Regions from separate parts of the Parashewanella sp. 2304DJ23-3 genome, predicted to be linked through region 2. Evidence: predicted binding sites of a transcription regulator. Region 2 holds the regulator's gene; each other region holds the start of a gene.

Region 1 (8,062 bases), on a different contig from region 2:
TATTTGCATTGGCAATATTATTACTGGTCACAGCTAATTGAGATTGTGACGTCAATAATCCATTACGACCGATATTCAATAAATCATTAGACATTAGCTGTACCTTTTACTGCTTAAATTGAATTCTTTAAAAACATACATGCCACTACTTCCCTGCCACGACGGACTTCAATACCGACATCACTTTTTGTGTGTAATTAGGGTCAGTTGCATAACCTGCTTTTTGCAAGCCATTAATAAATTGCTCAGGTTGTTTTGCTGCTTTTAATGCTTCTTGATAGCGCTCACCGCTAGAAAGGAAGTTGACGAAGTCATCAAAGCTTTGTTTGATGCCATCGTAAACCCTAAAGTCAGCTTGTTGCTTTACTGCAATACCTTGTTCAAACTCCAAGGTGCTGACTTTGGCTTTGTTTCCTTCCCAGCCATTTGTTGCTTTTATATTGAAAAGATTATTGCTGGTTTCACCGTTCGATTGGCGAACCATTTTTTGTCCCCAACCTGTTTCTAACGCTGATTGCGCAATCAGCACTTCTGGCTGTGTTCCTAACTTATCCGCTGCTTCTTTTGCATATGGGTAAAGCTGGTTTATAAAGTCTGTCTTATCGGCAAAACCTTGTTTTGCCTCTGTCGGCGTAATCTTGCCGCTTACTACATCATTAATGATATTCAAATCTTTATCGGCTACTTTTTGAGCATCATTAATTTTTATATGGCTTGGCAGTGTTTTCTGAGTTAGTAAGTCATCACCATTAATCGGTAATTGCCCATCATTACGCAATGTCGATGCAGGTTTTATCTTACTGGTTTCAGGTGATAGCTGTTCAACCATCAAATCTGCGATACCGAGCGTACCTTTGTCAGACAGGTCGATAGAAAGCTGTTGGTCACGCATTTGCTCGTAAAAAGCTGTGTATTGCGTGTTAAACGGACTGTCTGATTTAAAAACCTCATTGGCATCACGCATACTCTTCATCAGCATTTGAACGAAAATCCCTTCAAATTGCTTTGCCACTTCTTTTAATGCGCCTTGCTCGTCTTTTTGAGCTTGAGATCTCAATTGATCTAAACCACCCAGTTCGAGAAAGTTTGATGCGTTTGCTAGCTTTTCCATAAACAGACCGTCGAAACTCCAATGCCAATAATTAGATAACTATCAGTTCACCTTGCAATGCGCCTGCCAACTTTAATGCTTCAAGTATCGCAAGTACGTCAGATGGTGCTGCACCAACTAAATTCACTGCTCGAACTAATTCATCCAATGTGGTTCCTGGGTTGAATAAGAACATGCGTTTGTAATCTTCAGAGACATCAATATTTGAATTAGTCGTCACGGCTGTTTCACCTTGACCAAATGCATTAGGTTGTGAAACTTGTGTTTGCTCAGCAATCGTGACTGTCAAGCCACCATGAGTAATCGCTGCTGGTCTTAATCGCACTTGTTGACCAACCACGATTGTGCCGGTGCGTGAGTTAACAATCACTTTGGCTGCTTCTGCTGCTAAATCGACATTTAAGTTTTCAATAACGGCTAAGAATGAAACACGTTGAGAAGCATCACGAGGGGCGCTGACTCTTACTGAAGTCGCATCCAATGGCATTGCAACATCTGGCCCTAACAATTCATTAATGGTATCTGCCATGCGTTTTGCCGACGAAAAATCTGGTCGGTGTAAGTTGAATGTTAAATAATCACCATTTGCAAAGGGCGACTTCACCTCTCGTTCAACAATGGCACCATTAGGAACACGACCCACAGTTGGGGTATTTTGTATGACTTTAGAGCCGTCGAGCCCTTCAGCACTAAAACCACTGACGACAAGACTGCCTTGTGCGATGGCGTACACTTTTCCGTTTACCCCTTTGAGGAAAGTTTGGAGTAATGTTCCACCACGTAAACTTTTGGCTTCACCAATGCTTGATACAGTGACATCAAGATTCTGCCCCGTCTTAATAAACGGTGGCATATCTGCATGAACAGCCACAACGGCAATATTTTTGATCTTTGGTCTAAAACTGTCCGGCAAATTAATGCCGAAATTTTTCAGCATGGTTTTAAACGTCTGCTCGGTATAACGCGTCTTTTCACCCGTTCCCGGTAAACCCACCACTAATCCGTAACCGATCAGTTGATTGTGACGAACACCCTGAATGTTTGAGATGTCTTTAATTCTCTGAGCAAAAACCTCAGTGGTTAACAGCATCAAGAGCAAACTTAGTATTACTTTTATTCTCATCACCTTGATCTCCATAACCTAGAAAGGCCACCAATCACTTAAGAAAAACTTATTCAGCCAACCCACTTTTTGCGCTTCTGCGAAGGTGCCTGTTCCACTATATTGAATTCGTGCATTTGCAACTCTATTAGAGTCAATCGTGTTATCTGGACGAATGTCTTCACTCCGAACTAGCCCAGTAATTCTAATAAATTCATCACCATTGTTGATGGATATCCATTTCTCACCACGCACCACTAAATGGCCATTAGAAAGTACTTTCATTACATTGGCCGAAATACTGCCTGAAAGACTGTTACTTTGATTGGCATCCGATTCACGGCTGGTATCAAATGAATCTTTATATCGAAAATCAAGTGGCTTCCCTTTAAGAGTGATATTGGCACCACCACCGAAAATTGGATCTATCGAATTCGCATTCGACTTTGTGATTTCGTTCGTCGCACTTTTTCGTGCTTGCGTAGCCTCAGAAAGGTTAATCGTGATGATGTCGCCCACTTTATGTGCACGAATATCAGAATATAAACTCGCCGCTTCCGCATCCATGTAGATAGAACCTGTTGGCTCGACGCTCGTAGGAGGAGTATCTGGGTACACTGGTGCATAAAATGGATCATCAGGAATTGGCTTGTGACTAGTAGAATTACAAGCTGAAAGTAAAACAACCACGCTAACAAGAAATAAACTACGCATCATCAGTCACCCATTACAGATTTTGGTTAACGTAAGACAGCATTTGGTCAACGGCTGAAATCACTTTCGAGTTCATTTCGTAAATACGCTGACTTTCAATCAAGTTCACTAATTCTTCAGTAACGTTCACGTTTGACGTTTCAAGCGCACCTTGACGAATGGCTCCCATACCGTCTAATGCTGCAGTACCTTGAATGGGTGCTCCACTTGCCCCTGTCTCTAAATACAAGTTTTGCCCCATTGGCTCTAGACCTGATGGATTAATAAAATCAGACATACTGAACTGACCCAACACTTGGTTTTCTGCTGCGCCGTTAGTTTTTACAGATACTTCACCTTCCGCAGACACGGTTATGCTGGTTGCATCTTCTGGAATCGTAATCGCAGGCTGAATAACATAACCCGCACCTGACGTTACAATTTGACCTTGGTCATCTAAACTGAACTGTCCATTACGGGTATAGGACGTACTGCCATCTGGCATTTGGACTTCAAAGAAACCAGGCCCTTCTACCATCAAATCTAACGAATTATCTGTGGTCAGCATGTTTCCTTGGGTAAACTGCTTTTGCGTGGCAACCACTTTGGTACCTGCACCAATGTTCAAACCATTAGGTAACTTGGTGTTATTTGCACTGATACCACCTGCCTGATTCACTGTTTGATAGAGTAAATCTTCAAAAACAGCTCGGCTTTTTTTATAACCAACCGTACTGGCATTGGCGACGTTATTTGAAATAACCGCAATATCTGTTTGTTGGGCGTCAAGCCCGGTTTTGCTTATCCATAATGCCGGATGCATGACATACTCCCCTAGCTCATTCTCATCATTTGAGCAGAAGCACGATCGTTATCTTCTGCCGTTTTCATCATTTTCACTTGCATCTCGAACTGACGCTGAATATCGATTAATGCAACCATTTCTTCAACGGCACTCACATTACTGCTTTCGATTGCGCCACTTTCCAGTGCTACATCTAAATCAATCGGTTGAGGCTGCCCCGACGAATGTCTGAATAACCCATCTTGACCTCGCATCAGCTCTGCTGTTTCAGGATTTACGAGTTTGATGCGACCAACTTGCTCTAACGCTTCAGCTGGTGCACCTTGAGGCCTGACGGTAATGGTTCCATCTTGGCTTATTTCTACTTTCTCGATGGGTAGCGGTAACACTATCGGACCGTCTTGCCCCATAATTGGGTTACCACGGTCATTTTGTAATAAACCCGTGGTGTCAAAACTCAAGCTACCCGAGCGGGTGTAAGCTTCTTCACCTTCTGCGCTTTGCACCGCTAACCAACCATCACCTTTAACGGCAACGTCAAGATCTCGACCTGTTGTTTTGATTGCACCGGATTGAAAATTGGCGCTAGGTTGCTCTGTCATTGCAAACACACGTGTTGGCAAACCATCACCAAAAGCTTGCATTGAGCGAGCTTGCGCCATATCGGCTTTAAAACCATCGGTATTTGCATTGGCTAAGTTATTGGCACGAACAGCCAATTCAGCCATATTTTGTTTAGCACCGCTGGCGGCGATATAAAGCAGCTTATCCATTACTCAATCCGTCAAAACTTAATACTTATGATGAATAAAGCATCGAACGTGCCAATTGATTAGAGCCGAGTGTTTATCGGCTATTTACTAGTCTAAAAAGAAAAAAAATGAAGTGATATTTTAAAAAGAGGAAAGCCATTGCCGCGGAGGCAATGGCTTTAATGTAACAAATAAACTTTATGATTTATTGAATCTGTAAAATCGTTTGTTGCAGTGTACTGTTAACTTCCAACGTTCTCGAGTTAGCTTGGAAGTTACGCTGTGCTGAAATTAAATCAACAAGCTCAGTCGTTAAATCAACGTTTGATTGTTCAAGAGCTGAAGAACGAATGCTGCCTAGCGTACCACTGTTAGCTTCACCCGCTAGTGCAGGCCCTGAATCTAAACTTGAGCGCCAAGACGTATTACCAACCTGAGTTAACCCTTGCTCATTCTGGAACCTTGCCAATGCAACACGTGATAATGGAATGGTTGAACCATTACTGTAACTTGCATTAATCAGTCCATCAGCCCCAATTTCAACATTCGTCAAACGACCGACAGTCGAGCCGTCTTGGCTTAACTTGGTGACTTCAAACGGTGCCGCAAATTGCGTTGGGTTGTCAAATTCAATGTTCAAGGCCTGTGTACCATCAGCACCTAATCCAAGTACGTTAGCGCCAGTAACACCTAATGGTACCGTATTAATTGTTGCTGGTGTACTACCCGTATAACCACCGACATTATCAAATGTCAGTACAGCGCCTTGCCAGTCAGTAGCAGGCACGCTATCTGGCTTCGTTGCTGTAGCATTTCGAGGAGTACCATCAGGGATTCCATTCTCATCCACATCAACATCATAAGTAGCAGTAGCACCAGCAACATCTACTGGCTCACCATCAACGGCATAGAAGGCAACCCAATTGTTTCCATCATTATGGGAAGCATTTTCAGGCTTCACAAAGTACGTTGTCATTACATGCGGCTCACCTAGTGAGTCATAAAATGTAATTGATGTTGAGTTATTAAACGTTTCAGGATCTTCAGGGTCAAACGCCGCTGGATCTTTAGAGTCTTCCGCAACATTCAGGTTCATTTGCAAATCAATTTTAGTCGATTGCTCAGGTCGTCCTGCGGTGTCAGGAATTCTAACAGGTTCAGTGGTTGTCAAACTCACTGATGTCGAATTACCGTTTTTATCTACTGGAAAGGTTCTTAAAAAGTTACCCGCTGAGTCAACCATAAAACCATCAGAATCCACTTTAAACGCACCAGCACGAGTGAATGTTAAATCCTGTGAATTTTGATCTGAAGAGGTCACAAAGTAGCCACCGCCACTGATCGCCATGTCAAGTGCGTTGTTGGTAAACTGCAAACTACCTTGATGGAATTGCTGAGCAACTTGAGTCGTTGTCACCCCACCACCAACATTTGTTTTACCGTTCGAAAAAATTGAATTTGCATAAACATCAGCGAACTCAGCACGTGATTCTTTGAAACCAATGGTATTGGCATTTGCAATATTATTGGCGGTAGTGTTTAAGTCCTTTTGTGCGGCTTCAATGCCACTTAAGGCGATGTTGAACGACATAAGTCCCCCTGTTCTGCATCAAGATTTAACTGGCGAATCCTCGCCAAATTCTTATTCCAAATATGAAAAGTCGGTTTAATCGGCTTTTCTTGTGTTCTTTCTAAGTTTCTGAAACGGCTAACACATCACTCAATTTAACGGCACTTCCGCCTGCCAAATTAAGGATGGCTCCAGTCTGAGCAGTACCCAGTGAAACGCTACTTACGTGTGCATAAGTTGAAACTGGCAAATCTTGTGTTTCACCATCAACAATCCCGCTGGCTTTTAAGGTGTACTCACCTTCTGCAACAGGGTTGCCGTTTTTATCTTTCCCGTCCCACTTAAGCTCGATATTGCCACCGTCGCTACCGTCGGCTTCGAAGGTCGTGATCAACTGACCTTTACTGTCTTCCACTCGAACGTTAATCGTTTCAACTGGCGATGTTGTACTAGCCACACCTCTAAGCTCTGGATTTGTGGCTGAAACATTACCCGAACTTGTTGGGATCAAAACTTTGCGTCCAACCAAACTTGAAGCTTGAAGCGCTTGGCTTGAGCTCATAGTTTGATTCAAGTTCAAAATTTCTTTGTTTAAGTTACCAATCCCATCAACAGTTGAAAATGACGCCATTTGCGCAATCATCTGATCGTTATCAACAGGTTTAAAAGGGTCTTGATATGCCAACTGCTGAGATAACAAAGAAAAGAAATCATCTTGTGTCAGAGACTGATTGTTATTCGGCTCTGGCGTTTCCGATTGCTCTGGCAGCCGTAAACTGTCTAAAAAAGGGTTACCTGTAGAGTTAATGTCATTCATAACCTACTCCTACTTGCCCATTCTCAACGTTTGCTGAAGCATGCTCTTGGCAGTATCAGCAACTTGGGTGTTCATTTGATATGTTCGAGACGCAGAAATCATGTCAGCCATTTCTTCCATCACATTAACGTTTGGTTTGTAAATAAAACCGTCACCGTCAGCCATTGGATGATCTGGTGAAAATTCTTTAATCAGTGGCTTGTCGCTTTCAACAATGCCTTTTACTGCAACTTTCATTGATGACTGGTTTCCCTGCATTTGAGAAGCAGAAGCTTTATCCATCTCTGCTGCAAAAATAGGGTGACGTGCGCGGTATGTTTCATCAATGCTGCTGGATACCGCGTCTGCGTTGGCAATGTTACTCGCAGTCGTATTTAGGCGAACTGATTGTGCAGACATACCTGAACCTGCAACATCAAAAATATTAAATAAACTCATAATTATTCACCCCTTATCGCTTTCTTCATGCCATTAAACTTGCTTTCCAAAAAACCAAGTGACATTTGATATTCCAAAGCGTTTTCCATGAAAGAAGCTTGTTCTGTTTGCATGTCCACTGTATTGCCATCACCAGTGTCTGGTTGGTTAGGAATTCGATAGCCTGTTTCGGCTTGCACTACACTTTGAATTGAAAAGTGCTTTTGGTGAGTGCCACCTAAACTGACGCCTCTTTGTTTTGACACAGCGCTTCGCATCGCTTGTTCAAAATCGACGTCTTTTGCTTTGTAATGAGGTGTGTCTGCATTTGCGATATTGCTGGACAATACCTCTGCACGCTTAGCTCTTACGCCTAACGTATGCTGATGAACACCTAATGCTTTATCGAAACCAATCGCCATAAAATTGCCTTTACAATGGACTTTGCTTTGTAAATGCAATACGTATGCCAATAAAATTATGGGAGTGAAATTTGAATGAAAATAGTGCGGATATGAATAAAAGAAAAGCGAGATAAACCCGCTATACAACCGGATAGATTATTTTTTACGATAAAAAATACCTGGATTGCAACGAATCATGTCAAATTCGTCCGTCAAACCAGTGATAGACTCAGAAGCCCCAAGAAACAAGATACCATTTGGATTAAGGGCGGCAGCGAATTGCCGTAAGATATTAGCCTTTGCCTCTGCTGAAAAGTAAATCAAAACATTTCGGCAAAATATCACATCAAACTTGCCAAGTATGCTGTAACTTTCTAGCAAGTTATGGCTT
Region 2 (8,062 bases):
CGGCAAAAGGCTCATCATACATCACTAGCTCTGGTTCAAGGGCAATCGCTCTTGCTAAGGCTGCACGGCGTTGCATGCCGCCAGAGAGTTCGTTTGGCATTAATTTACCCGCACCTCTCAAACCAACAGCTTCAAGTTTCATTGCAACAATCTTATCAATCAGTGCTTCAGGCAGTTTGGAATGCTCTCTTAAAGCAAAAGCGACATTGTCATTCACATTCATATCGGTGAATAACGCACCACTTTGAAACAACATACTCATACGCTGTCTTAACTGAAACAAGTGACTACGCGTAGCTTGATGGATATCTTCTCCATCAAAAAGTACCTGTCCTGAGTCTGGTGTAAGCTGCCCACCCATCAACTTTAATAACGTGGTTTTACCGATTCCGCTTGGCCCCATAATGGCAGTAACTTTACCTTTAGGGATGGTGAGGTTCAGGTTATCGAAAATTTCTCGACGGCCTCGACTGAAACTCATATTGCGGACTTCGACCAGCGTTTGCGCCTTTTTCTCCATGCAGAGCCTTAACATATCAACAAGTTAGCTCAACAAATTAGTTTGTGAGCAAAGAAGATCGATTGTACGTAAATGTCCAGAAATCTACAATACAATCGACACAGTAACTTACAGTTTGAATGACAAATTTGAGTAAAAGTTCAAACTCAAAAATGAGATTTCTGTGCTAGCTCTTTCAATTTAATCCAATACCAGCGAAAATGCGCATAATTGAAAAGATTCCGTTATGTTATTGTTTCTGTTTTCGCAAAAGAAAACTGAAATACTAAGTTGTTGTAATATCAAAGAGATGAATATGACCGATAGCAAACAACTCCGTAGTTGGGGTAAACAAGTCATTGATATTGAAAAAAGCGCACTTGAGAATTTATATCAATATGTAGACTCTGATGCTTTTACTGACGTCTGTGATTTAATCCTCGAATGCAAAGGCAAGGTCATTGTTATGGGGATGGGAAAGTCTGGTCATATCGGCAATAAAATTGCAGCAACATTGGCCAGTACAGGCACGCCAGCAGTATTTGTGCACCCAGGAGAAGCCAGTCACGGTGATTTAGGTGTACTGTCCGATAATGATGTCGTGATCGCCATTTCTAATTCGGGTGAGTCGAGTGAAATTCTGACTCTATTTCCAGTCATTAAACGTCTGGGTTTACCTTTAATTTCAATAACAGGTAAGCCGAAATCGACGATGGCAGTTAATGCGCAAGTTCATCTTTGTATTGGTTTACCTGAAGAGGCTTGTCCACTTGGGTTAGCACCGACTTCTAGTACTACTGCAACGTTAGTGATGGGGGACGCATTAGCCGTTGCTCTATTGCAGGCTCGTGGCTTTACGGCTGATGATTTTGCGTTATCGCATCCTGGTGGGAGCTTGGGACGTAAGTTGCTGCTTAAAGTTGAAGACGTCATGCATAAAGGCGATCAACTGCCGTTGGTCAGTAAAGATATGATCATCACTGAAGCGCTGTATGAAATTTCCCGTAAGAGTTTAGGTATGGCGGCGGTTGTTGATGATGAAAATAAGTTGTTAGGTATTTTTACCGATGGTGATTTAAGAAGAGTGATTGATGCCAAAGTTGATTTAGCGTCTGCAACGATTTCTGAAGTCATGACAGCAAACTGTATAACAGTCCATGAAAATATTTTAGCAGCAGAAGCGCTAAACATTATGGAACAAAAAAACATCAATGGACTCATAGTAGTGGATGACGCACAATGTCCGGTTGGTGCATTGAATATGTTAGATATGGTTAAATCAGGAGTCATTTAAGGTGACTGAAGCAGTAAAGCAAAGTCTATACGGTCCGATTTCACAGCAAAATTGGGATAAAGCCTCGCAAATCAAATTAGTGATTTTTGATGTTGACGGTGTGTTTTCTGATGGCCGAATTTATCTCAGTAACAGTGGTGAAGAATTAAAAGCATTCCATACTCGTGATGGTTTTGGCGTAAAATCATTGTTAAATGCCGGTTTTGAATTAGCTGTGATTACGGGACGTAAATCGCAATTGCTTGAAAATCGTATGACAGCCCTAGGTGTAACCAAAATTTACCAAGGTGTTGATAATAAAATTATCGCTTATCAAGAACTACTTGAGCAGTTAAACATTAAGCCACAACAAGTCGCTTATATTGGTGATGACATGGTGGATTTGCCCGTAATGAATCAAGTGGGCTTTTCAGTGTGTGTTGCTGATGGTCATCCATATGTTCGCCAAAATGTGGATATGGTGACCTTTACTCAAGGTGGCTATGGTGCTGTGCGAGAGCTATCGGATTTAATTTTACAAAGCCAAGGTTTATTTGAGTCTGCTCAAGGTATGAGTGTATGAATCGAGTAACGATTGCCATTGTGATCTTTTTCAGTACTGCTTTGTATCTGTACTGGCAGGTACAAGTGAAACAAGGGCAAAAGCAACAGGTGACTTCAAAGATAGAGTTGCCTGATTATACTGCGACTAAGTTAGATAGTGTTGCTTATGACGAAAAAGGGCAATTGAGCAGCCGAGTGACCGCTGAGCATATGGAACACTACCAAGATAAAGATTTAACGCTCTTTTCAAAGCCTGTGTATCTCATTTATGGTGACGACATTCATTCCCCATGGCGAGTAACGGCAGAACAAGGGCGTCTGCAAAAAATGCTGGGTAAAGTTTATCTTGATAACTCGGTTGAAATAAAAGCAGTTAATAAACAAGAGCCGCTTCAAAGTGTGATAACCAAACATTTGCAGATGGATCTAAAAACTAAGACCATGCAGTCAGATGAAATGGTTTACATTAAAGGTAACGGATTTAATAGCCAGGGCCGTGGGTTATATGCTGATTTTAATCAGGAAACGGTGCGCTTAAAAAGTCAGGTAACAGGAACTTATGAAACTAAGTAACATTATTATTTTTTCGTTGCTCATTGCAAGCAGTTCAGCTGTGATTGCAAAACTAAATGATTTGAAGCAACCAGTGAACATTAGTGCTGATGCTTCTCAAGGTGACATAAAGAAAAACCAAGTGGTATATAGCGGCAATGTATTGATCGTACAGGGGTCAATTAAAATTACCGCAGATGACATGAGTGCAACGAAAGATAAAAAAACAGGCAACGGCCAATTTATTGCAACGGGTAAACCTGCTAAGTTCAGTCAAGTTTTAGATGACGGTAAGTTAGGAGTTGCAAGTGCGACTAAGATTGCATACGAACAGAAAACAGGTGATTTAGTCTTAAGCGGTGATGCGCGTTTAGATGTAGGTGGCATAAAAATGCATGCGAACCTTATTCGCTATAATGTTGAAAATCAGCATGTTGAAGCTGAAGGCAGCGCTAACGGTAAAGATAAAGGCCGAGTGCAAACCATCATTCCAGCAGAAACTTACCAAGATAGCTTAAATAAAAAAGAAACATCGCCTAAGAAGTCAGCCGAGAAAAAACAATGACCCAAAAAACACTCACGGCAAAGCATTTAGCCAAAAGCTATAAAAGTCGGCAAGTTGTTAAAGATGTCAGTCTCACCGTTAAGACTGGGCAGATTGTTGGCTTACTTGGGCCTAACGGTGCGGGTAAAACCACCACTTTTTATATGGTTGTTGGCTTAGTTAAAAGTGACAAGGGTCAGATCTTTATCGACAATGATGATCTTACGCTTGACCCTATGCACCTACGTGCCAGAAAGGGCATTGGTTATCTGCCTCAAGAAGCGAGTATTTTCAGAAAGCTTTCCGTATACGATAACATCATGGCTGTATTGCAGACTCGTAAAGAGCTCTCTAAAGATGAGCGTGAAGAGCAGCTTGAACATCTACTTGAAGAATTCCATATAACACATATTCGTGACAATTTAGGTATGTCATTATCGGGTGGTGAGCGTCGTCGTGTAGAGATTGCGCGCGCATTAGCGGCAAACCCACAGTTTATTCTTTTAGATGAACCATTTGCTGGTGTAGATCCTATTTCCGTCATTGATATTAAGAAAATTATCGAGCAGTTACGTGAAAGAGGTTTAGGTGTATTGATCACTGATCATAACGTGCGTGAAACACTGGATGTGTGTGAGCATGCTTATATTGTAAGTCATGGTGACTTAATTGCAGAAGGTGCCCCTAGCGAGATCTTAGACAACAAACACGTAAGGGAAGTGTACTTAGGGGAACAATTCACGTTATAGTGAGCGGCATTGAAGCCGTAACAAGAACAAAAAGGGAATAGCGGTAACATGAAAGCGTCACTTCAGCTCAGGATGGGTCAAAGCCTAACCATGACGCCACAGCTTCAGCAAGCCATTCGCTTGCTTCAGCTTTCGACGTTAGAGCTACAACAAGAAATTCAACAAGCTTTAGAGTCCAATCCATTATTAGAAATGGAAGACGAGCAATTCGAATCATTAGAGTCGATTAAAGAACAACAGCTGCAATCAGAAGCCAAAGGTGAAGAACCAGAAGTTCCTATTGAAGACGCAGCAGTCGAAACGTCAGAAACCATGACTCAAGACTCAATGCCTGACGAACTTCCAGTTGATACAACATGGGACGAAGTTTATACCGCCGCCCCCAATTCCAGTTCCGGCGCTTTAATGCCTGATGATGAAACGTCGTTTCATGGTGAAACCAGCCATGGTTTATATGAGCATCTTGAATGGCAAAAAAACCTTACCCCTTTTTCTGATATCGATTTCGCCATTGCAACGGCGATCATTGAAGCCATCGATGAACGTGGCTACCTCACTCAAACAACTGAAGATATTCTCATCGCTTTAGGCGATCCAGAAATTGAGCTTGATGAAGTTGAAGCTGTACTTAAACGTGTACAGCACTTTGACCCAGTGGGCGTTGCTGCACGTGATGTCGGTGATTGTTTGCATATTCAGCTATCACAAATGGACGAGAACACACCGTATTTAGCGCAGACGAAGTTAATGGTTTTAGAATATTTACCATTAATTGCGACTCGTGACTTTCGCACTTTGATGAGAAAAACTAAGCTTAAAGAGCCACAGCTAAAAGAAGCGATTAATTTAATTCAAAGTTTAGACCCAAGACCTGGGTTGTCTGTAGGCCAAAAAGAAGATGAATACGTTACACCTGATGTATCAGTAATGAAGAAAAATGGCCGTTGGACTGTAGAATTAAACCCAAACACACAGCCTAAGATCAATGTGAATCAGCATTATGCAGCGATGGCTAAAGGGGCAAGAAATAAGGCGGATGGCCAGTTTGTTCGTGGACATTTGCAAGAAGCAAAGTGGTTTATTAAAAGCCTTGAAAGCCGTAACGATACTATTTTGCGAGTATGCAATGAGATTGTGAAAAAGCAGCAAGGTTTTTTTGAATATGGCCCTGAAGCCATGAAAGCGATGGTGCTTAATGACATTGCTGAAGAGTTAGAGATGCATGAGTCGACCATTTCAAGGGTGACATCGAAAAAATACATGCATACTCCTAGAGGGATCTATGAACTTAAGTATTTCTTCTCTAGTCATGTGGGTACTGAAGATGGCGGTGAATGCTCATCAACAGCTATTCGAGCTTTCATTAAAAAGTTAGTTGATGCTGAAAATACGAAGAAGCCATTAAGTGATAACAAAATGGCACAATTACTGAACGAGCAAGGGATTAATGTTGCACGTCGAACGATTGCTAAATATCGTGAAGCCATGATGATCCCACCATCAAATCAGAGAAAGAGTTTGTAAAATACCAATAAGAGTTGGTATAGAGAAATTTTGAAAAGTTAACCATTCAAATAACGCTAGGAGGCATAGGATATGCACGTAGAAATCACGGGACAGCAAGTCGAGATTACCGAGTCGTTAAAAGAATATGTGAACACAAAATTTGCAAAACTTGAACGTCGAATAGAACAGATCAATAATGTGCGCGTCGTGTTGAACGTTGAGCGTTCAAAACAAACCGCCGAGGCCAGAATTACATTGAATGGCAGTGAGGCATATGCAAAATCACAGCATAATGATATGTATGCAGCGATTGATATATTAATTGATAAAATTAATCGCCAAGTGATTAAACACAAAGAAAAGTTGATCAAACATTAACGATGGAATTACGCATCATCTTAAAGCCGGAGTGCACCACTTGTGCAACTCCAGGCAGTAAAAAGAAAGTTCTCGAACTTATCAGTGATCTTATCGCTGCGAAGTACCCAGAACTTTCGGCTCAAGAAATTTTCGAGAGCTTACTCAAACGCGAAAAAATGGGGAGCACTGGTATCGGCAACGGTATCGCTATTCCTCATGGTCGTATCGACAGCATTAAAGAGCCTGTTGCCGCTTTGATTAAATGTGAGCAGCCGGTTGCTTTTGAAGCAATTGATAAACAGCCAGTTGATATCTTATTTGCGCTGTTGGTTCCGTCAGATCAATGCCAAGAACATTTAAGCACGCTTTCTGCAATGGCTGAAAAGTTAAGTGACAAACAGACATTAAAGCAGTTGCGTAAAAGCCATGATGAAGAAGAGTTGTATCAGGTGATTACGGGATGAAGCTTGTTATTGTTTCAGGACGAAGTGGCTCAGGAAAATCCGTTGCACTGCGTGTGCTTGAAGATTTAGGCTATTACTGTGTTGATAATTTGCCTGTACCTTTGCTTGGTGATCTTATTTCTCAACTTAAACCGGATAATGAGCTCGTCGCAATCAGTGTCGATGTACGTAATTTACCAGAGCAAGATAAGATCCTTGAAAAGCAGTTAGAGAAACTTAATGATATCGAAATAAGTAGCTTTTTTCTGAATTCAAATGATCAAACACTCCTTAAACGTTACAGTGAAACGCGCCGTCTTCATCCATTATCCAAACATCATGTGACATTGCCTGAAGCGATCAAATTAGAAGGTGAGTTATTAGCACCGATTTCTAAGATGATGGATCATTATATTGATACATCTAGCTTAAATATTTACGAGCTGAGTGATCGAGTTCGTGAAATTTTACTTGGGCAAGTTGAAAAAGATCTCGTGATAAACGTTGAGTCTTTCGGTTTCAAGCACGGAATGCCGAATGATGCAGATTTCATGTTTGACGTTCGATTCTTACCTAATCCGCATTGGGAGCCTGAGTTAAGACCGATGACAGGGCTTGATTTACCTGTGCAGGAGTTCTTACAACGTCAACCGTTAGTCAATAAGCTGATCTGGCAAATCACTAATTTTATTGAAACGTGGATCCCGCAATTAGAGCGTAATAATCGCAGTTACCTCACCATTGCGATTGGTTGCACAGGTGGTCAGCATCGCTCGGTGTATGTCACAGAGCAAATAGCTCGTCACCTTTCAGCAGGCAAACATAATGTTTCAGCGAGCCACAGAGAGTTAGATTCTGCTGATGCTTAAACGAGAAGTTGTTATTGCCAACAAGCTGGGTTTGCATGCCCGTGCGGCAACCAAACTTGCCACGTTGGCGGCGACGTTTGATGCGAGTGTCACCCTTGAGCAAGGCGACAAGTCGGCTTCGGCTTCCAGTATTTTAGGTTTGTTGATGCTTGAGAGTGGCATGGGTAAAACCATTTCTGTGATCGCTGAGGGTGATGATGCTCAAGCTGCATTAGATGCGGTTTGTCAGTTGATTGAGGATAAGTTTGAAGAAGGGTGTTGACGTCTTTTAGGCTTGCTTCTTATTAGCTTAGTAAAACTTCTGAGAAGTTTATAAAGTCGTGGAGTTGCACTCCACACCGCCCAAAAGGGAGCTCTCCAGCAAGCTCCCCTTTGGATTCCCCAGTGCCGCCCCGCAAAGTTAAACGTTATTCCTCTTATGATAAAAAATCCCTAACGCTTTCGATGGTGCATCCATGCACCTCGAAATCTAGCGCCGCATCCATGCTGCGCTTACGTTATTTTTCACCAACGGTGAATAACAACTTTGCCATGGGAATAGTCGTCGCCTGCTAGGTTTTCGAAAATTCACCTGAATAAATAGTTACACAGTAGTTTACTCAAATGCTGTTTAAGGGCTGAATGTTCCCGTCGAAGCTGTTGAGGATATGGTTGAATATAAAATGGCGTGAGCCCGACAGGACGTCGGGCTAGGCTCTGGGGT
Region 3 (8,062 bases), 1.2 Mb from region 2:
TAAGCTGCCTAGCTTGTCATAGTCTTTATCATTGAAAAATAAGTGGTGAACACAAACTTCAGCTGTGATATTTGCACCCTTTAAGTCTGCAAGTTGTTTATTTTTTTGGAATAAGTACAACTCATCAGCGGTAGTTAAGTGCAATACGTGCAAGCGAGCTTTGTGCTTGATGGCTAAAGAAGTAGCTAATTGAGATGACGCAAGACATGCTTCACGAGATCGAATTTCACCATGCAGATTCATCGGGATATTGTCACCATACTTAGCACGATACTCTTCTTCTATTGCGGTGATCATTGGCGTATTTTCGCAATGGGTTGCAATAAGAGTAGGGGCATTAGCAAAAATATCATTTAGAGTAGATTCATTGTCGACCAGCATGTTTCCGGTTGATGCACCCATGAAAATTTTGATGCCACATGCTTGATTAGGATCTAAACGCTTGATTTCTTCAACGTTGTCGTTGGTTGCACCTAAATAGAAGCTAAAGTTAGCTAAAGAGCTTTGTGAAGCACGAGTGTATTTGTCTTCAAGTGCATCTAAGTTTGTCGTTTGTGGATTTACATTTGGCATTTCCATAAAGCTAGTAATACCGCCTGCCACTGCCGCTCTTGATTCACTTGCAATGGTGCCTTTATTTGGGAAACCAGGCTCTCTGAAATGAACTTGATCATCAATCATTCCCGGAATCAAATGGTTTCCTTGAGCATCAACAACCTTTGCATCAGCTGGTGCTGAAATTTGGCGGTCGATTTTACTAATACGACCGTTTTCAATCAGTAAATCTTGAGTCGAAATGCGTCCTTCATTGACCAGTTGGGCATTGCATATCAAAGTCTTCATAGGATACCTAATTAATTATTGATGTTTATCATGCATATAATACCTCAAAACCGCCCCAAGTGTGCGCTTTGTCACGTTTTAAGCGCCAAATAAAGATTTTGTCAGGGATGTAAGAGTGAACCTCGCCAGCTCGCTAAAGTTTGAGTATAATGGTTGGCTATTTGTTGTAAAGCTCGTTGGCCATAGCCGATGGAGCCATACCAAATATCGTGATTTGGTATGAGTTTTGGCGGACTGTTTTTCTGCCGAGGAGATTTAATGCTGCTTTTTGTAAAAGATCTAACTGTGATCGACTTTTCCTATTTGTGTGAAAAACGTGGAATGGTAGGTGAAAGTTGGATTGTTGATGTTGTTCTAGACGGTGGTTTGGACGAACAAAGTATGGTTCTTGATTTCGCTAAAGTAAAAAAAGCAATTAAACATACCATCGACGAAATCGTCGATCATCGTTTGCTGGTACCGAGTTTATCAGCTGCCAGTCGTTTTGAATTTACTGATGAAACGACCATTGTCGATTTCAAAAGTGAAGTAGGCAGCATGCATTTAATTTGTCCTAAAGAAGCGTTTACTTTCATTGAAGCTACTGAAATCGCTTTTGATAATGTGATTGATTTTTTAAAACAAAAATTGAGCATCGTTTTACCTGATAACGTGAACGCAATTGAATTAACGTTAAGAACCGAAAAGCTCGACACACCTTTTTATCATTACAGTCATGGCCTTAAAAAACATGATGGTAATTGCCAGCGTATTGCTCATGGTCACCGCAGTCCAGTTACTATTTATGAAGATGGTGAGGAATCACTTCGCTGGAACCAATATTGGGCAGAGCGTTGGCAAGATATTTATCTTGGTAGTGAAGAGGATCAAGTCGATATTTCTGGATTAGATATTGATGCTGAAGGTGTTAATGATGAAAGCCATTATGGTTTCAGATATATTGCGCCCCAAGGTGAATTTCAATTAGCCATACCTAAAGCGGTAACTGACATGATTCCTCATGATACAACTGTTGAGTTATTGGCTGACTTTATGGCTGAAACACTGCACACCATGAGCCCTGAAAAAAGTTATAAAGTTGTCGCATTTGAAGGCGTAGGCAAAGGTGCTATTGCGTTTAGGAATTAATATTGAATCTTAACTTTCGTTGAGTAAACAGTAAAAACACTGTTATGATTTGGTTTATTATAAATAAATAAGCCAAATCATGACTCGATACATTTCATTTTTTCTCGCTTCATTTTTCCTTTCCTTTTCTGCATTAGCCAACTCAATTCATTTACAGGGTAAATTTGAGCAGGGCAGTCTTATTAAAGGTAATGTTCCTCCTCAATCTCAAGTGTTGTTAAATGGTAACCCTTTACAGGTAGCCAAGTCAGGAGACTTTGTTTTTGGATTTGAGCGCGAAGCAAAGCCAGAACACGAGTTAAAAGTGATTTATCCCAATGGTCTAACGGAGATAAAGCCTTTAAACGTTACCGCCAAAAAATATAAAATTGATCGGGTAAATGGCATCAGTAAGAAAATCATGAAGCCTGACCCTAAAGCGGTAGCAAGAGCGAAAAAAGATGGTAAGCAAGTAAGAGCGGCTCGTAATACTGAGTCGCGACAGATGGCCATTTTTGCTGATTTCATTTGGCCTGTTACTGGTCGAATCTCAGGTGTTTACGGCAGTCAGAGAGTCTACAACGGTAAACCTGGTCGACCACATTATGGGGTTGATGTTGCAAGGATCACAGGGACACCTATTGTTTCTCCTGCTGACGGCGTAATTACCTTGGCCGTACCCGATATGTTTTATTCAGGGGGCACCGTAATTATTGATCACGGATTTGGTGTTAGCTCAAGTATGCTGCACTTAAGCAAGCTTTATGTGAAACAAGGACAGAAAGTGAAACAAGGTGAGCCAATTGCTGAAATAGGTGCGACTGGTCGAGTTACTGGCCCCCACTTAGATTGGCGTTTAAATTGGTACCAAATGAGATTAGATCCAACTTCTATCGTCCCTGATATGAAGTCGGTGATGCAAAAGAAATAATTTTTAATTAAAAATACGATTAATCTGGCTTAGCAACAATAGTTTGGCCTATTGGCGCTAAGCTGAGTAACGCTAACTTTAAGTGAGCAATACCAAACGGAATGCCGATGATGGTTATAAAACACGCTACAGCATGAACCAAGTGGCCAATGGCCATCCAAATACCAAATAATAAGAACCAAATAATATTACCAATCGTACCAAATGCACCCGTTCCAATATCTTCACGTCCACGAGCAACTCGTCTATTCATTTGTTCTTGACCAAATGGCCAGAAAGACAGTTCGCCAATAACAAAACACGCTCGACCGAAAGGAATACCGATAATACTGATGAAGCAAAGGATGCCGACTAACCACCAGGCCAGTCCCATTAAAAAGCCACCCATAATAAACCAAGCAATATTAAAAATGATGCGAAATATAGCCATTTCATCTCCCAATGTCTTCAATGAATTGTGTTTTTTGTAATACTCTACTGATATAGAATATAGCGAAATACATGCCAAAATTTTTAACTCAGTGATTTTATTAGTTAACTCAGTAATTGAATGAGTTCTCTGGTAAAATCACTCAATATTCGAATCGTCTTTTTAGCTAAAATATAATGAAGCTGACCAATAGCCCAGTCGATAAAATCAATTTATTTGGACGCTCCCTTTTCATTAAAAGAGATGATTTATTGCATCCTGAATTCAGTGGCAACAAAGCAAGAAAGTTCAGGTCATTGCTCGACAATCAGTTTCCTGCAGTAAAGCAACTCGTTGGTTTTGGTTCATGCCAAGCGAATTCTTTATATTCCTTATCTTCTTTAGCAAAGTTAAAAGGTTGGTCATTTCGTTTCTACGTCGACCGGATCCCTGAGCATTTAAAAATAAACCCAATAGGCAACTATAAAGCAGCGTTAGGGCAAGGAGCTGATGTTAAAGTATTCCCTGTTGAGCTTAAAGGTGACGTAGAAAAAGAAGCATGGTTATTGCAAGAATATGCTGACAATGCTGAAGTTTTAGTGGTACCAGAAGGCGGACGTTCAGATCTAGCAAGGTACGGCGTTCATCAGTTAGCAGAAGAAATTGCACAATGGGCACTAGAAACAAATCAAATGCCGATAAAAGTCTTTCTACCATCAGGAACAGGAACAACGGCTTTATTCTTACAAGAGTTTTTTACATCCAAAGGTTACGACATTAAAGTACTGACTTGCGCTGTTGTGGGCGATGATGCATACCTAAAACATCAGTTTAATTTGCTTATTGATGATAGCCGTCTACACCCTGAGATTTTAAGTACGCCTCAAAGGTTCCATTTCGGCAAACTTAATAAGAAGTTATTTGATACTTGGTGTGAAGCTAACATGTGCGGGGTTGAGTTTGAACTCTTATATGACCCAGTTGGATTAATAACTCTAAAGCATCATCTTCATAAATTAACAAACACCTCGATTTTATATATACACCAAGGCGGGATATTAGCTAATGAGACGATGCAGTTGAGGTATAAAAGAAAATATAATATTGAATAGCAGATCTAGACGTGGCTGTTAAGCAACCACCTCATGAAATTCAATGCATCACTTTTTTGAGTGAATATTTCTTTGTTTTTTCCTAACTTGTCAGTGTAGACAATGGCATTTTTATGAACAGAAATTGATTTAACAGGGAATGACACATTTATCTGACGATCCTCTATTTTATATGGCATACAGCTCTCCATGCTTTTGTTTGTAGTTATTTAAACATCTAAACTCTAGAATAGAACTAAGAAATTTCAAGTAGTGTTCATAATAGGTAGATAACAATTTTCAAAAATCAAGTCTTAATAAGATAAAATTACTTGCTTTCATATTCTATATTTCGTCACTTTTGTAATTTTATTACGACTTGTTTTACGGCTACGAAGAAGCGTTTGTTATCCTCAAATCCCGTGGACATTGAGCTGCAAGCAGTTATCCACTAAACCTGTGGATAAGCTTGTGGAACAGTGCGTTAAAACGCTCTGTAACCCGCATTGGGACTGCATTGTACTTAAAATGAACTTGAAACAGCGATTTATTAAAAGTTTAATAAAATCAATGCGATAACTGTCAGTGTTAAAGTGACTATAGACAAACAGAAATGTTTCAAAATTGTAAAGATCTGAACATTAAGTACTGTGTATTATTTCGACGAAGATCTCAAAACTAGAGTCTGAAAACACTATAGTCATTGCATTTTACAGAATAATAGTCTGATTTATTTTTTAAAACAGATTCTAATCAATTCTAATTAAATTACATAAAAAAAAATCGCTCAATATTGAGCGATTTCTCATTAAAAAAAGTGTATTAAATAACACCTAATTCTTTTAAGCGCTCCATTAAATATTCATGGGCAGTATATTTGTCTGATAACACGACTTCAGGACGAGGGTGTTGGAACAAAGGCAGTGAAATTCGTGACTTCGTTTTATCCATACCTTCAGGATTAATCACACGATGTGACGTTGATGGGAAATAACCACCAGAAGCTTCTTGAAGCATATCTCCGATGTTAATGATGATATTACCGAAATCACTCGGTACATCTACCCATGACCCATCTTTATCTTGAACTTGTAGACCTGGCTCATTAGCAGCAGGTAAAACAGTCAGTAAGTTGATATCTTCATGAGCTGCGGCACGAATTGCACCGGCTTCTTCGTCACCCGTCATCGGTGGGTAATGCAGCACACGCAATAAACTTTGAGTGCTCTCTTTTACCATGTTAGATAGCGCTTCGGTGTATAACTCGGCAACTTCTTTCGGTGAGTGCTCTTCAATCCAGGCTAAAAGCTCAGCAGCAAACTTATTGGCAGATTCATAATACTTCAAAATATTCTCACGAAGAGATTCAGGAATTTGTCCCCAAGGGTATACATGAAAGTATTCTTTAATGTCTTTAACCGTGTGGCCTTTCGCTGTTTCAGAAATTTCAGCAGGAAAAAAACCGTCTTGAGTTTCAGCGTTGAACTTAAAGTTGTGCTTTTCTTCTGAATTGAAGAAGTCGTGCCACTCTTTATAAATAGCTTCAACCAAATTTTGATCGATAGGGTGGTTTTTTAACACGCCAAACCCGATTTGATGAAGAGACTCAACGAATTGCTGAGCTGCGTCCTTTGCAAGATAATCAATTGCTTCTAATTTCATTGGTATATTCTTATATTATATGTGGAGCGTTGCCCCTATTTGACCCAGGCGTATTGTACTCTGTAGCACAATTAACTGCAAAAACGTGATATTGAAAGCTACTTTAGTTTTAGGGTCTGTTGATCTTTCGTGATTATTTTTGCAGCGATAAATTGGTTATTTTATGCAAGGCAGAGCTTGTACGGTTTGGTTATTACCGACATATAAAACTGTCGTTACTTCGTTTCCAAATAAACAAGCGATAACGCAGTACTTTTATTTTGAAAGAGCGACCAATTTTCGCTTTCTCTTTTTTCGATGCTTTTTAGCGTTCACTGTTCTGTGTTGTGATCAGCTCACTTAGATGACTAAGCTTCACTGCTAACGCCTTGAACAGTTAAACGCAAAAATAGCACAAAATTTAATCCTGAAAGATCAACAGACCCTGGCCTATCTATTAACTAAAGATATATTTTTGGAATTGAACCATGAACAAACTGACTGACTTTGAACGTTATGTTATTGAAGGCAAAGGGACAGAGCCACCTTTTACAGGTGAGTATACTGACCTTGAAGCTGAAGGTGTTTATTTATGTAAAAAATGTGATGCGCCCTTGTATCGCAGCGAACACAAGTTTCATTCACATTGCGGTTGGCCTTCGTTTGATGATGAAATTACTGGTGCGGTAACTCGAGTGCCTGATGCAGACGGAATGCGCATAGAGATCATATGCAGTAACTGTGATGGTCACTTAGGCCATGTGTTTGAAGGTGAGAGGTTAACCGATAACAATATCCGTCATTGTGTTAACTCGGTTTCGATGAAGTTTGAGCCAATTGATCGAACTTTGCAATCCCAGCCTAATCTTGCAACTTTTGGTGGTGGCTGTTTTTGGTGTACGGAAGCTGTTTATAACGTAATGAAAGGTGTGATCAGTGTTACTTCTGGCTACTCTGGCGGTACGGCTAGTGAAGCAAATTACCGTGCGGTATGCAGTGGTAGTACTGGTCATGCTGAGGTCGTGCAAATTGAGTATGACCCTAACGAAGTGGATTTTAAGACCTTATTGCAGGTCTTCTTCCAATCACATGACCCAACCAGTTATAACCAACAAGGTAATGATATTGGCCCTCAATATCGAAGTGTGATTTTTGCGCATAATGCAGAGCAGGCGGCAGAGGCTACTGAGGTGATTCGAGAGTTAGATCAAGCGCTGGTTTACCCTAAACCGATTGTGACTGAGTTGACGATGTTTGATCGATTTTATCCTGCGGAGAATGTTCATCAAGATTATTACGAGTTGAATGGTGAGCAACCGTATTGTCAGATGGTTGTACGACCCAAGGTCGAGAAGTTTAAGCGGGTGTTTGCTGATAAGGTGAAGTGATTGGTTGTTGGCTTCGTTAAGCCATTTATGAAACTAAACCTCTTCGAAGTTTTTAAAGCCGTTAAGTTGCACTCCACACCGCCAAAAGGGGAAGCCTCAAGTGCTTCCTTTTTTATTCTGGTTTAATTTCTTTCATTTTTCCGAAATTACATGATTTAAAAAACTCAGGAATTAACAGATAATTAAACCTGCTGAATTTAGATAGAACTCTAATTAATTTTAAACATGAACATAATCCTCTTAACTCACCAACGTGAAACTTTAAAAAAGACCAATACAGGTATTTTAGTTTCTGACGTGCTGGGTGAAAACGCTCGTGTTGTTGTTTGGGAAAGGAAGAATCCTGAACCTGAGTTAATGGCGCAAATTGTGCTGGGTAAAGTTGCGTTGCTTTATCCTACTGAAGACAGTGACGTAGTCTCTGCGGAATCTGATTTTGAAAGTTATATTGTGCTGGATGGTACATGGCAAGAGGCACAGAAAATTTACAATAAAAGTCCTTATCTAAAAGAACTGCCTAAAGTAAAAATTGAAACTTCAACCGAATCGATTTATCAATTAAGACGCAATCAAAAGCCTAAGGGTTTATGTACTGCTGAGTGTGTGATAGAACTTCTTAAGGCGAAAGGGATAGCGACAAAAGCTGAGAAAT
Region 4 (8,062 bases), on a different contig from region 2:
GGCTGTTATCCGATGGATAAAGCAAATAGACGGGTTTACTCTGTGAAGTTAACCAAGCTCTTAATTCAACAAAATCCGCTTCTGATTCACCCACCACGATTTGTATGTTGGATAAACTCAGTGGCAACAGTCTTACCGAGTTTTTTGCATGTTTCACTTCTGATGGATGCTGCAAAATAATAAGGTGAGTTTCACAATTCACCTTTTCTGCATGCTCACACAAGCAATGAGAAGCAGGAAACTGACAATTTGAACAAAGATGACGTGCCATAAACCATTGAAATAATGAAACCAGTACTTATTTTATCAAGAATTTTTTAAAGCAACTATAGTTATAGCAGGCTCAATAGCAGGGATTCGCTATGAAGTGTGCTGAAACAATTACCATTTTTGATACCACCTTGAGAGATGGTGAGCAAATGCCAGAGGTCTCTTTCTCCCCCGCCCAAAAATTAGAGCTTGCGATTGCTCTACAAACCTTAGGTGTTGATGTCATTGAAGCCGGGTTCGCCGCCAGCTCTGCTGAAGAGTTTAGGGCGATTGAGTTAATGGCAACACATCTAAAAGGTACTGGTATTTGTTGCTTAGCTCGAGCATTGAATCAAGATATCGATACCGCAGATCAAGCGATTAAATCGGCTGAGCGCACTCGAATTCATACTTTTATTGCTACCTCTAACATCCATATGCAATACAAGTTAAAGCTCGAACCACAAGAGGTTATCGATCAAGCCGTATCTGCGATTAAACATGCCAGAAACCTGTGTGATGAAGTTCAATTCAGCTGCGAAGATGCCAGTCGTTCTGACTTTCAATTTCTCTGTAAAATTATTGAAAAAGCCATTGATGCCGGTGCCTCTGTCATTAATATACCTGACACGGTTGGTTACGCTTTACCGTTAGAATTTGGTATTTTAGTCAGAGGACTGATTGACAGTATACCCAATGCTGACAAAGCCATTTTCTCTGTTCATTGCCACAACGATCTTGGGCTTGCTACGGCCAATTCATTGGCAGGGATCCAATCTGGAGCAAGACAAGTTGAGTGTACCATCAACGGACTTGGAGAGCGTGCAGGCAACGCCGCATTAGAAGAAGTCATCATGGCGATGAAAACGCACCCAAGACAATTTTCTTATGCGACGAAGATTAAAACACAGCACCTCATTTCATGTTCCAAAGCCGTTGCAGCTGCCGCAAACACTCAACCACAACTCAACAAAGCTATTGTGGGTAAAAATGCATTTAGGCACGAATCAGGTATTCATCAAGACGGCATGCTCAAACATCCGCAAACCTATGAAATTATCTCTCCACAATCGGTTGGGTCAGCAGAGCACCAGTTAGTAATGGGAAAGTTGTCTGGTAGAAATGCGTTACTCAATAAAATGAACGAGCTCAACATTACCTTGCAATCAAAATCTGACTTTGACGACTACTTCCACAACGTAAAGCAAGTTGCAACAGAACAGCAGGTATGTGACAACACATTAATACAGCTTTCGAAAAAGTATTGAAACGGCAGACTCTCATCACCATGAACAAACTGTTTTAAGTTAAGCGGTTGCACTCAGTTAGCGTATCGGCAAAGATACTCAATAATTATTTTTATTGCTACGGATTGCTACCATGCGCACCGCTCTCGCTGCTTCACTCTTATTGTCTTCACTCAGTGGTTTTGTTTATGCTGCTGACGATAATGTTCCTGTCATTAATGAAACCTATGTAAACGATCCCTTTTTGCCACCACAAATCACTTGGCATGGAAAAAGTGAAGCCTTATTACAATCGACCGATAACCCATGGGTCACAGACTTTGAATTATCTGGTTATATCGACAGTCCGAATTATCAACGCACCTTTGAGTGGCTTGACCGACTCGTTGAGAGCAGTGACAAACTCAATAAAATCAGTTTAGGTAAAAGTCCTCAAGGTCGTGATATTTGGATGGTGATAGCCACTCAATCGGGTATCAATGATCCTCAAACGCTCAATAAAAATAGTAAACCAACCGTATTGGTTCAAGCGGGCATTCACGCAGGTGAGATTGACGGAAAAGATGCTGGTATGATGCTACTCAGAGACATCGTACACGGAGGGAAAACAGAGCTATTAAAAAACGCTAATTTGCTCTTTGTGCCTATCTTCAATGTCGATGGTCATGAACGCACTGATAAGCATAATCGAGTCAACCAACGTGGTCCTATCTCCATGGGTTGGCGAACTAATGCCAATAACCTTAATTTAAATCGAGATTATGCCAAAGCCGACACCCTTGAAATGCAGCATATGCTCAAGGCGATCAACACTTGGCAACCAGATCTTTATATTGACGTTCATGTTACTGATGGCATTGATTATCAATATGACGTGACCTATGGCTACAATTTATCAGTCGGCTTAAGCCCCGCCAGTTTTGATTGGCTGGAAAATATCTACAAACCGCAAATTGATGCCGCCTTATCCGAACAAGGTCATATCCCTGGTCCACTCGTGTTTGCGATGGACAAAATGGACATCAGCAAAGGCATGGCGTTATGGCATGCTTCCCCACGTTATTCAAACGGCTATGGTGATGCGAGACATCTGCCGACTATTTTAATTGAGAATCATAGCCTAAAGCCTTATAAACAACGTGTGCTCGGCACTTATGTCATGCTTGAGCAAACGCTAAAAACTTTAGCGAGCAACGGCACAAAGCTGAAAGCCGCAGTATCTAAAGATAAATTTGCTTATCCACAACGCATCACACTCAACTGGAAATCAGAGCAACAAACAAAAGGCTGGGATTTTAAAGGCATCGAGTACCATAAAGAACTCAGTGACATCAGTGGTAAAGAAGTGGTTCGTTGGACAGGAGTCCCTAAACTCTACCCGAACTTACCCGTGATTGGCCGAACGGCAGCTGACGTTACCATCAACCGACCAAGTGCTTATTATGTTCCGCCACAATGGCAACAAGTTATCGAGCGCTTAGCCATTCACGGTATTCGTATGACTCGCCTTGAACAGCCGACCTCTAAAACACTACAGCAATATAAATTTGCACGCCTTACTTTTGCAAAGACTTCTTATGAAGGACACTTACAAGTCACAGCGACGCCAACGTCTTCACAACAACAAGTGATGCTACCAGCTGGTACGGTAAAAATTGATACCGAGCAGCCATTGGGCAATTTGGCCATTTTACTGCTAGAACCTCAACACAGTGATTCTTTGTTCCAATGGGGTTTCTTTAATCCTATTTTTACTCGAACTGAATATATTGAAGACTATGCTGTCGAGCCATTAGCGCAAAAAATGCTGGCTGCGAACCCTAAACTGCAAACTGAATTTAATGAAGCACTAAAAGATAAAACGTTTGCTGAAGACTCCAAAGCCCGTTTGCGTTGGTTTTATGAGCGCAGTCCATACTATGACAAACAATATTTAATTTATCCGGTATTGAAAGAACTCTAAATTCATTATCTTCTTTCAAGTTGCTCATATCGCCAAATTCACTGTCTGAATTTGGCGATATTGACTCATTTGTTATTTTCACCATTAAGTTGCGGTTTCAATGCATTAGTGTCCGCTTTCGAATCGAGCACGTTTTCAAAATAAAATAAAAGCCCACAAATCAACAACTTAATATTTGGCACGTTAGCTGCTAATACTTAACCAACTGATTAAATAAACAAGAATTACAGCATTAGGATTAAGGACAACCACAATGAAATTGAAAACACTTGGGATCATCATTGCAAGTAGCATTGCACTATCAGGCTGCATTATTAACGTAAATGGTAAAACATCTGGACCTACTCATAAGGAACATAAGTCCTTAGAACTTAATGCCAGTAATTTATCTGCATTTAAAGCTGCTGTTGGTGCAGGTGAATTGTCCATTAAAGGTGTCCGCGGACAGACTGATGTCCGAGTTGAAGCGGACATTAACACCTATGAAGATGTAAGTTACACATTAACGCTTGAAAAGTCAGGTAATAAAGCCGAATTGGTTGCTGAATTCGACAATAATTTTAGCTTCAATCGTTCGCCTTACATTGATTTAGTGGTGACAGTACCTCAACAAATGATGCTGGACATCCATGATGGCTCAGGACCTATTGATATCCGTGGCGTCGATGCTGATATCAATATTAACGATGGCTCTGGCAGCATTGATTTGGTGGGTGGCCAAGCAGTGAGCATTCAGGATGGCTCTGGCTCCATCTCAATCAGCAATGCCAAGCAAGACATTGACATCGCCGATGGCTCAGGTGGAATTGAAATCGATGGCGGTCAAAATATTGATATCAACGATGGTTCTGGCAGCATTTCGGTGAGTAACACCAATGGTAAACTCGATATTGATGATGGTTCTGGCAGTATCGATATTGAGCATATTGGTGGTAACACAAGGATTAACGATGGTTCTGGTTCGATTACAGCACATCACATTAACGGTAAAGTCACCATTGATGACGGCTCAGGCAGTATTGATGTCGAATACACCAAAGGGTTAAAAATTATTGATTCAGGCTCAGGCGGCCTACGATTCAAACATATTGATGGGCCTGTATCTGTCGACGAATAAGACAAGGCTTGTTGTAAATAAACTTCCCGACGCAAAACTGATTAATAACCCTATCTCCCTATTTCTCAGTTTTGCTCCCCGTTGCGATTAAGGTTAATTTTTTTGCTCGAGGCATTTTTTTAATTTCAATTTCTCGTTTAAGTGCGGCGCTTTTATCATTAACTTGCTCACGATAACGCAACTCCAGCGGTCCTTTTCCCTTCAAAAACTTGGCAGCCTTAGCCCCACCCTGTTGGTGCTCCCGAAACCGTCGTTCAACATCTGTCGTACACCCGGTATAAAGTAAGCCTTTGTGAGTCTGAATGATGTATACCCACCATGGCTTTGTTTTGAACTCGTTGTTATCCATTCAATTTCACTTCTAGCCCTAATAAGCGCATACTATACCTTGCTAGCAATACAGTTTGTTAGCACATTCTCAGGGCGGGGTGTGATTCCCCACCGGCGGTGATCAAAGTGATTTGTAAGCCCGCGAGCGCCTATTCAACTTAAATGATGAATAGGGACAAGCAGATTTGGTGAGTGCTGACGCTTTACGTTTAAGCATAATTCCAAAGCCGACGGTGTTGCTGTTTTTTAATAGCTCAGTCCGGATGGGAGAGAATAATAGACAATCAGCGAACATGCCTCTCATTAGGTGGTTTCGCTATTTCTGTTGCGCTTTTTACTAGCGGCTTTTCATCATGAAAAGTCGTCGGCAAAACGGCGCTATTCTTCATTGCCCTGATCCAATATTTCAACGTTTTCTAAAAGGAAAATATTATGGATCAGTCCAATCCAACTTTAGCGGCGATCAGCCGTGTCGATAGTGCGATTAGTGCGCTTAAACAGGGGCGTGGTGTATTGTTAATGGATCATGAAGCACGTGAAAACGAAGCCGACATTATCTTCTCAGCACAAACACTGACAACATCACAAATGGCACAGCTTATTCGAGATTGCAGCGGTATTGTTTGCCTGTGTTTAACAGAAGCACAAGTCAATCAATTGCACATACCTATGATGGTTGAAAACAACACCAGCCAGTATGGCACTGCATTTACCGTCAGCATTGAAGCCGCTTATGGTGTCACTACGGGGGTATCTGCGGTCGATAGAGTATCCACCGTTAAAGCGGCCATTAATGAACTCGCTAAGCCGAGCGATTTAGCTCGTCCTGGTCATGTTTATCCATTGAGAGCACACCCTCAAGGTGTACTCGGTCGTGGTGGGCATACCGAAGGTACCATCGATTTAATGACTCTTGCAGGATTAAAACCAGCTGGCGTGTTGTGTGAGCTGATGAATCCTGACGGCACCATGGCCAAAGGGAAACAAGTCGAACGCTACAGCCAGCAACACGATATGCCAATACTGTGGATTGATGACATTATTGCTTATCGCTTACAAGGCGAAAAACAAGCGAGTTAATATGCCATCATCCAATGGGAACGTATTAACATTTCATGTTCTAGTTCCCATTTTTTCAAACATAAAAGTTAACTTGATCACATAAACAATATTTCCATCGCAATAATGTTACATAATAGTTCTACTTTTAGAACATAATGTTCTGAATAATAACCAACAAGATCTCAAACCATGTTAAGCAGTTTTAAAGGGCGAATTATTGCTATCTTTGTTTTGGTAATAACCTTATCACTTGCAATCTCAAATTTTCTATCTTATCAGCAGCTATCAAAAACCATAGAACAGAGTATTAACGAATATTCTCTACAAAAAATCGACAATTCCTCGAACACTATCAGTAACTGGCTCAAGTCGATTGAAAGAGCCGTAATAAAGACAGCCCCAGCCTTTGCAGGCGGCGGTAGCGATGCAGAGCTAAAAGTGAGGCTCAAGCAGTTACAATTAGCATTTCAAGTGTCTGATATGTTACTGGCCTATGAAGATGGCCGAGTTTTTTATTCAACAGGCGGAGAAATTAAGCCGTTTCCATTCGATCCAAGGAACCGCCCTTGGTACATTGAAGCCAAAGCTCAAGGTAAAACAGTTATCACAGAAATTTTCAATGATGCAGTGACTGATCACCTAATGTTTAGTATTGCTGAACCATTTTATCAAAACGGGAAGTTGGTAGGTGTTATCAGCGCTGGTATCGAGCTTTCTGAGCTAAATAAAATGTTTGTGAGTAATGACTTTGCTGGTGCTTTTATCGGCTTATATGACGACCAAACGTTAACCATTGCCTCTAATGGTGAAGTGGATGTACCGGGAAAAACCAAACTCACCGACTTTCCCGATCTTCGGCCTTTAGCGGCTCACATTCTAAAGAATGATAAAGGCATCCTCAATTATCGCTTAGGTGAGGTTGATAAAGTTGCCTTCTTTAATACCATCAAGCTGAGCGAATCAAGAAAGTGGCATTTAATGGTAGGTATTAATACTGATATTGCCTATGCCCCTGTACAACAAGCATTAACCACTGCAATCTACTCAGGCGTTGGACTGCTCGCCATCTCGATCATCATTTTGCTGATGACACTCTCCGTCGCTTACCGTCCAATTCTAGCGCTAAAATCGACCATAGAAGATTTATCAGCAGGCAACGGCGATTTAACCAAGCGCCTTGAAGTCAATTCCAATGACGATTTAGGTCAAATCGCTGCAGGTGTGAATACTTTCATTAGCCAGTTACAAGAAATGTTGCTTGAAGTTTCACAAGCAACACAATACATATCAGCTAACATTGATGAGCTAATGGCACAAACGGAAAATACTGATACAGTATTGGTCTCCCATGCTGAACAAACAAGGCAAGTGGTCGCCGCCGTATGCGAAATGAGTTCCAGTGCCATTGGCGTTGCTGGCAGCGCTGCTCAAACTGTGGAGTTTACCAAGCTCACTGGCGATGAAGCGCTGAATTCAAAAGGCATCGTAAAAAATGCGGTAGCAAGTGTTGAAGCTTTAATTGAAGAAGTGGAAACCATGTCAGCACGCATTCAAGTGATGAATCAAGACTCACAAGAGATCAGTTCTGTATTGAGTGTAATTGGCGATATCGCCGACCAAACCAATTTGTTGGCACTCAACGCAGCCATCGAAGCCGCTCGCGCAGGAGAGCAAGGGCGCGGTTTTGCGGTAGTCGCAGATGAGGTGAGAGCCTTAGCAGCACGCACCCAGCAAAGCACATCAGAAATTAACACCATGCTCAATAATCTCAACGAAGGCACTAGCTTGGTTGTAAAAGCGATGGAAGAAACCAAAGATCGCTGCCAAGCAACGGCAAGCAATACCGAACAAGTGAATTCAAGCTTAGATCGCATGTCTGACTCTGTAATTCAAATTAACGACCTTGGTGTGGAGATTGCAACCGCCACAGAGCAGCAAAGTGAAGCAACTGAAGAAGTAAACCGCAACATTAATACCATTAACGATATTGTTAGCACACTCACGGCTAACAGTTCTCATACAATGGATAATGCCCAAAGCTTAGCGGCAAGTAATCAGCAGCTTAATGCCATTGTAGAGAAATTTAAGTTGCAA

What was found. The regulator sigma-54, encoded in region 2, starts transcription at its own class of promoters, with help from an activator protein. The targets are predictions, from matches to a motif close to GTTGGCACGNNNNTNGNNT.
Region 1: the regulator sigma-54 is predicted to act here: its motif matches at 4,522-4,540, upstream of flgF (flagellar basal-body rod protein FlgF).
Region 3: the regulator sigma-54 is predicted to act here: its motif matches at 3,372-3,390, upstream of AC1EU2_RS00230 (YccF domain-containing protein).
Region 4: the regulator sigma-54 is predicted to act here: its motif matches at 3,634-3,652, upstream of AC1EU2_RS16380 (DUF4097 family beta strand repeat-containing protein).

The regions. Positions count from the first base shown of each region.
Region 1 is NZ_JBWQOH010000002.1:12,897-20,958, forward strand. Features, by position in the region: gene flgK (flagellar hook-associated protein FlgK) at 1-94, opposite strand, end outside; gene flgJ (flagellar assembly peptidoglycan hydrolase FlgJ) at 146-1,111, opposite strand; gene AC1EU2_RS05955 (flagellar basal body P-ring protein FlgI) at 1,143-2,234, opposite strand; gene flgH (flagellar basal body L-ring protein FlgH) at 2,253-2,930, opposite strand; gene flgG (flagellar basal-body rod protein FlgG) at 2,941-3,729, opposite strand; gene flgF (flagellar basal-body rod protein FlgF) at 3,741-4,484, opposite strand; gene flgE (flagellar hook protein FlgE) at 4,669-6,054, opposite strand; gene flgD (flagellar hook assembly protein FlgD) at 6,155-6,850, opposite strand; gene flgC (flagellar basal body rod protein FlgC) at 6,860-7,288, opposite strand; gene flgB (flagellar basal body rod protein FlgB) at 7,291-7,689, opposite strand; gene AC1EU2_RS05995 (CheR family methyltransferase) at 7,828-8,062, opposite strand, start outside.
Region 2 is NZ_JBWQOH010000001.1:1,229,013-1,237,074, reverse strand. Features, by position in the region: gene mlaF (phospholipid ABC transporter ATP-binding protein MlaF) at 1-520, opposite strand, end outside; gene AC1EU2_RS05455 (KpsF/GutQ family sugar-phosphate isomerase) at 816-1,793, shown strand; gene kdsC (3-deoxy-manno-octulosonate-8-phosphatase KdsC) at 1,795-2,355, shown strand; gene lptC (LPS export ABC transporter periplasmic protein LptC) at 2,352-2,909, shown strand; gene lptA (lipopolysaccharide transport periplasmic protein LptA) at 2,896-3,453, shown strand; gene lptB (LPS export ABC transporter ATP-binding protein) at 3,450-4,181, shown strand; gene AC1EU2_RS05430 (RNA polymerase factor sigma-54) at 4,230-5,705, shown strand; gene hpf (ribosome hibernation-promoting factor, HPF/YfiA family) at 5,778-6,065, shown strand; gene ptsN (PTS IIA-like nitrogen regulatory protein PtsN) at 6,068-6,511, shown strand; gene rapZ (RNase adapter RapZ) at 6,508-7,359, shown strand; gene AC1EU2_RS05410 (HPr family phosphocarrier protein) at 7,352-7,621, shown strand.
Region 3 is NZ_JBWQOH010000001.1:41,163-49,224, reverse strand. Features, by position in the region: gene AC1EU2_RS00245 (dihydroorotase) at 1-843, opposite strand, end outside; gene AC1EU2_RS00240 (6-carboxytetrahydropterin synthase) at 1,102-1,971, shown strand; gene AC1EU2_RS00235 (M23 family metallopeptidase) at 2,051-2,881, shown strand; gene AC1EU2_RS00230 (YccF domain-containing protein) at 2,901-3,311, opposite strand; gene AC1EU2_RS00225 (1-aminocyclopropane-1-carboxylate deaminase/D-cysteine desulfhydrase) at 3,488-4,402, shown strand; gene AC1EU2_RS00220 (hypothetical protein) at 4,408-4,581, opposite strand; gene AC1EU2_RS00215 (isopenicillin N synthase family dioxygenase) at 5,204-6,043, opposite strand; gene AC1EU2_RS00210 (bifunctional methionine sulfoxide reductase B/A protein) at 6,511-7,410, shown strand; gene AC1EU2_RS00205 (DTW domain-containing protein) at 7,636-8,062, shown strand, end outside.
Region 4 is NZ_JBWQOH010000011.1:68,886-76,947, reverse strand. Features, by position in the region: gene AC1EU2_RS16395 (tRNA-uridine aminocarboxypropyltransferase) at 1-271, opposite strand, end outside; gene AC1EU2_RS16390 (2-isopropylmalate synthase) at 363-1,517, shown strand; gene AC1EU2_RS16385 (M14 family metallopeptidase) at 1,630-3,459, shown strand; gene AC1EU2_RS16380 (DUF4097 family beta strand repeat-containing protein) at 3,713-4,576, shown strand; gene AC1EU2_RS16375 (GIY-YIG nuclease family protein) at 4,635-4,925, opposite strand; FMN riboswitch at 4,987-5,185, shown strand; gene ribB (3,4-dihydroxy-2-butanone-4-phosphate synthase) at 5,339-5,986, shown strand; gene AC1EU2_RS16365 (methyl-accepting chemotaxis protein) at 6,158-8,062, shown strand, end outside.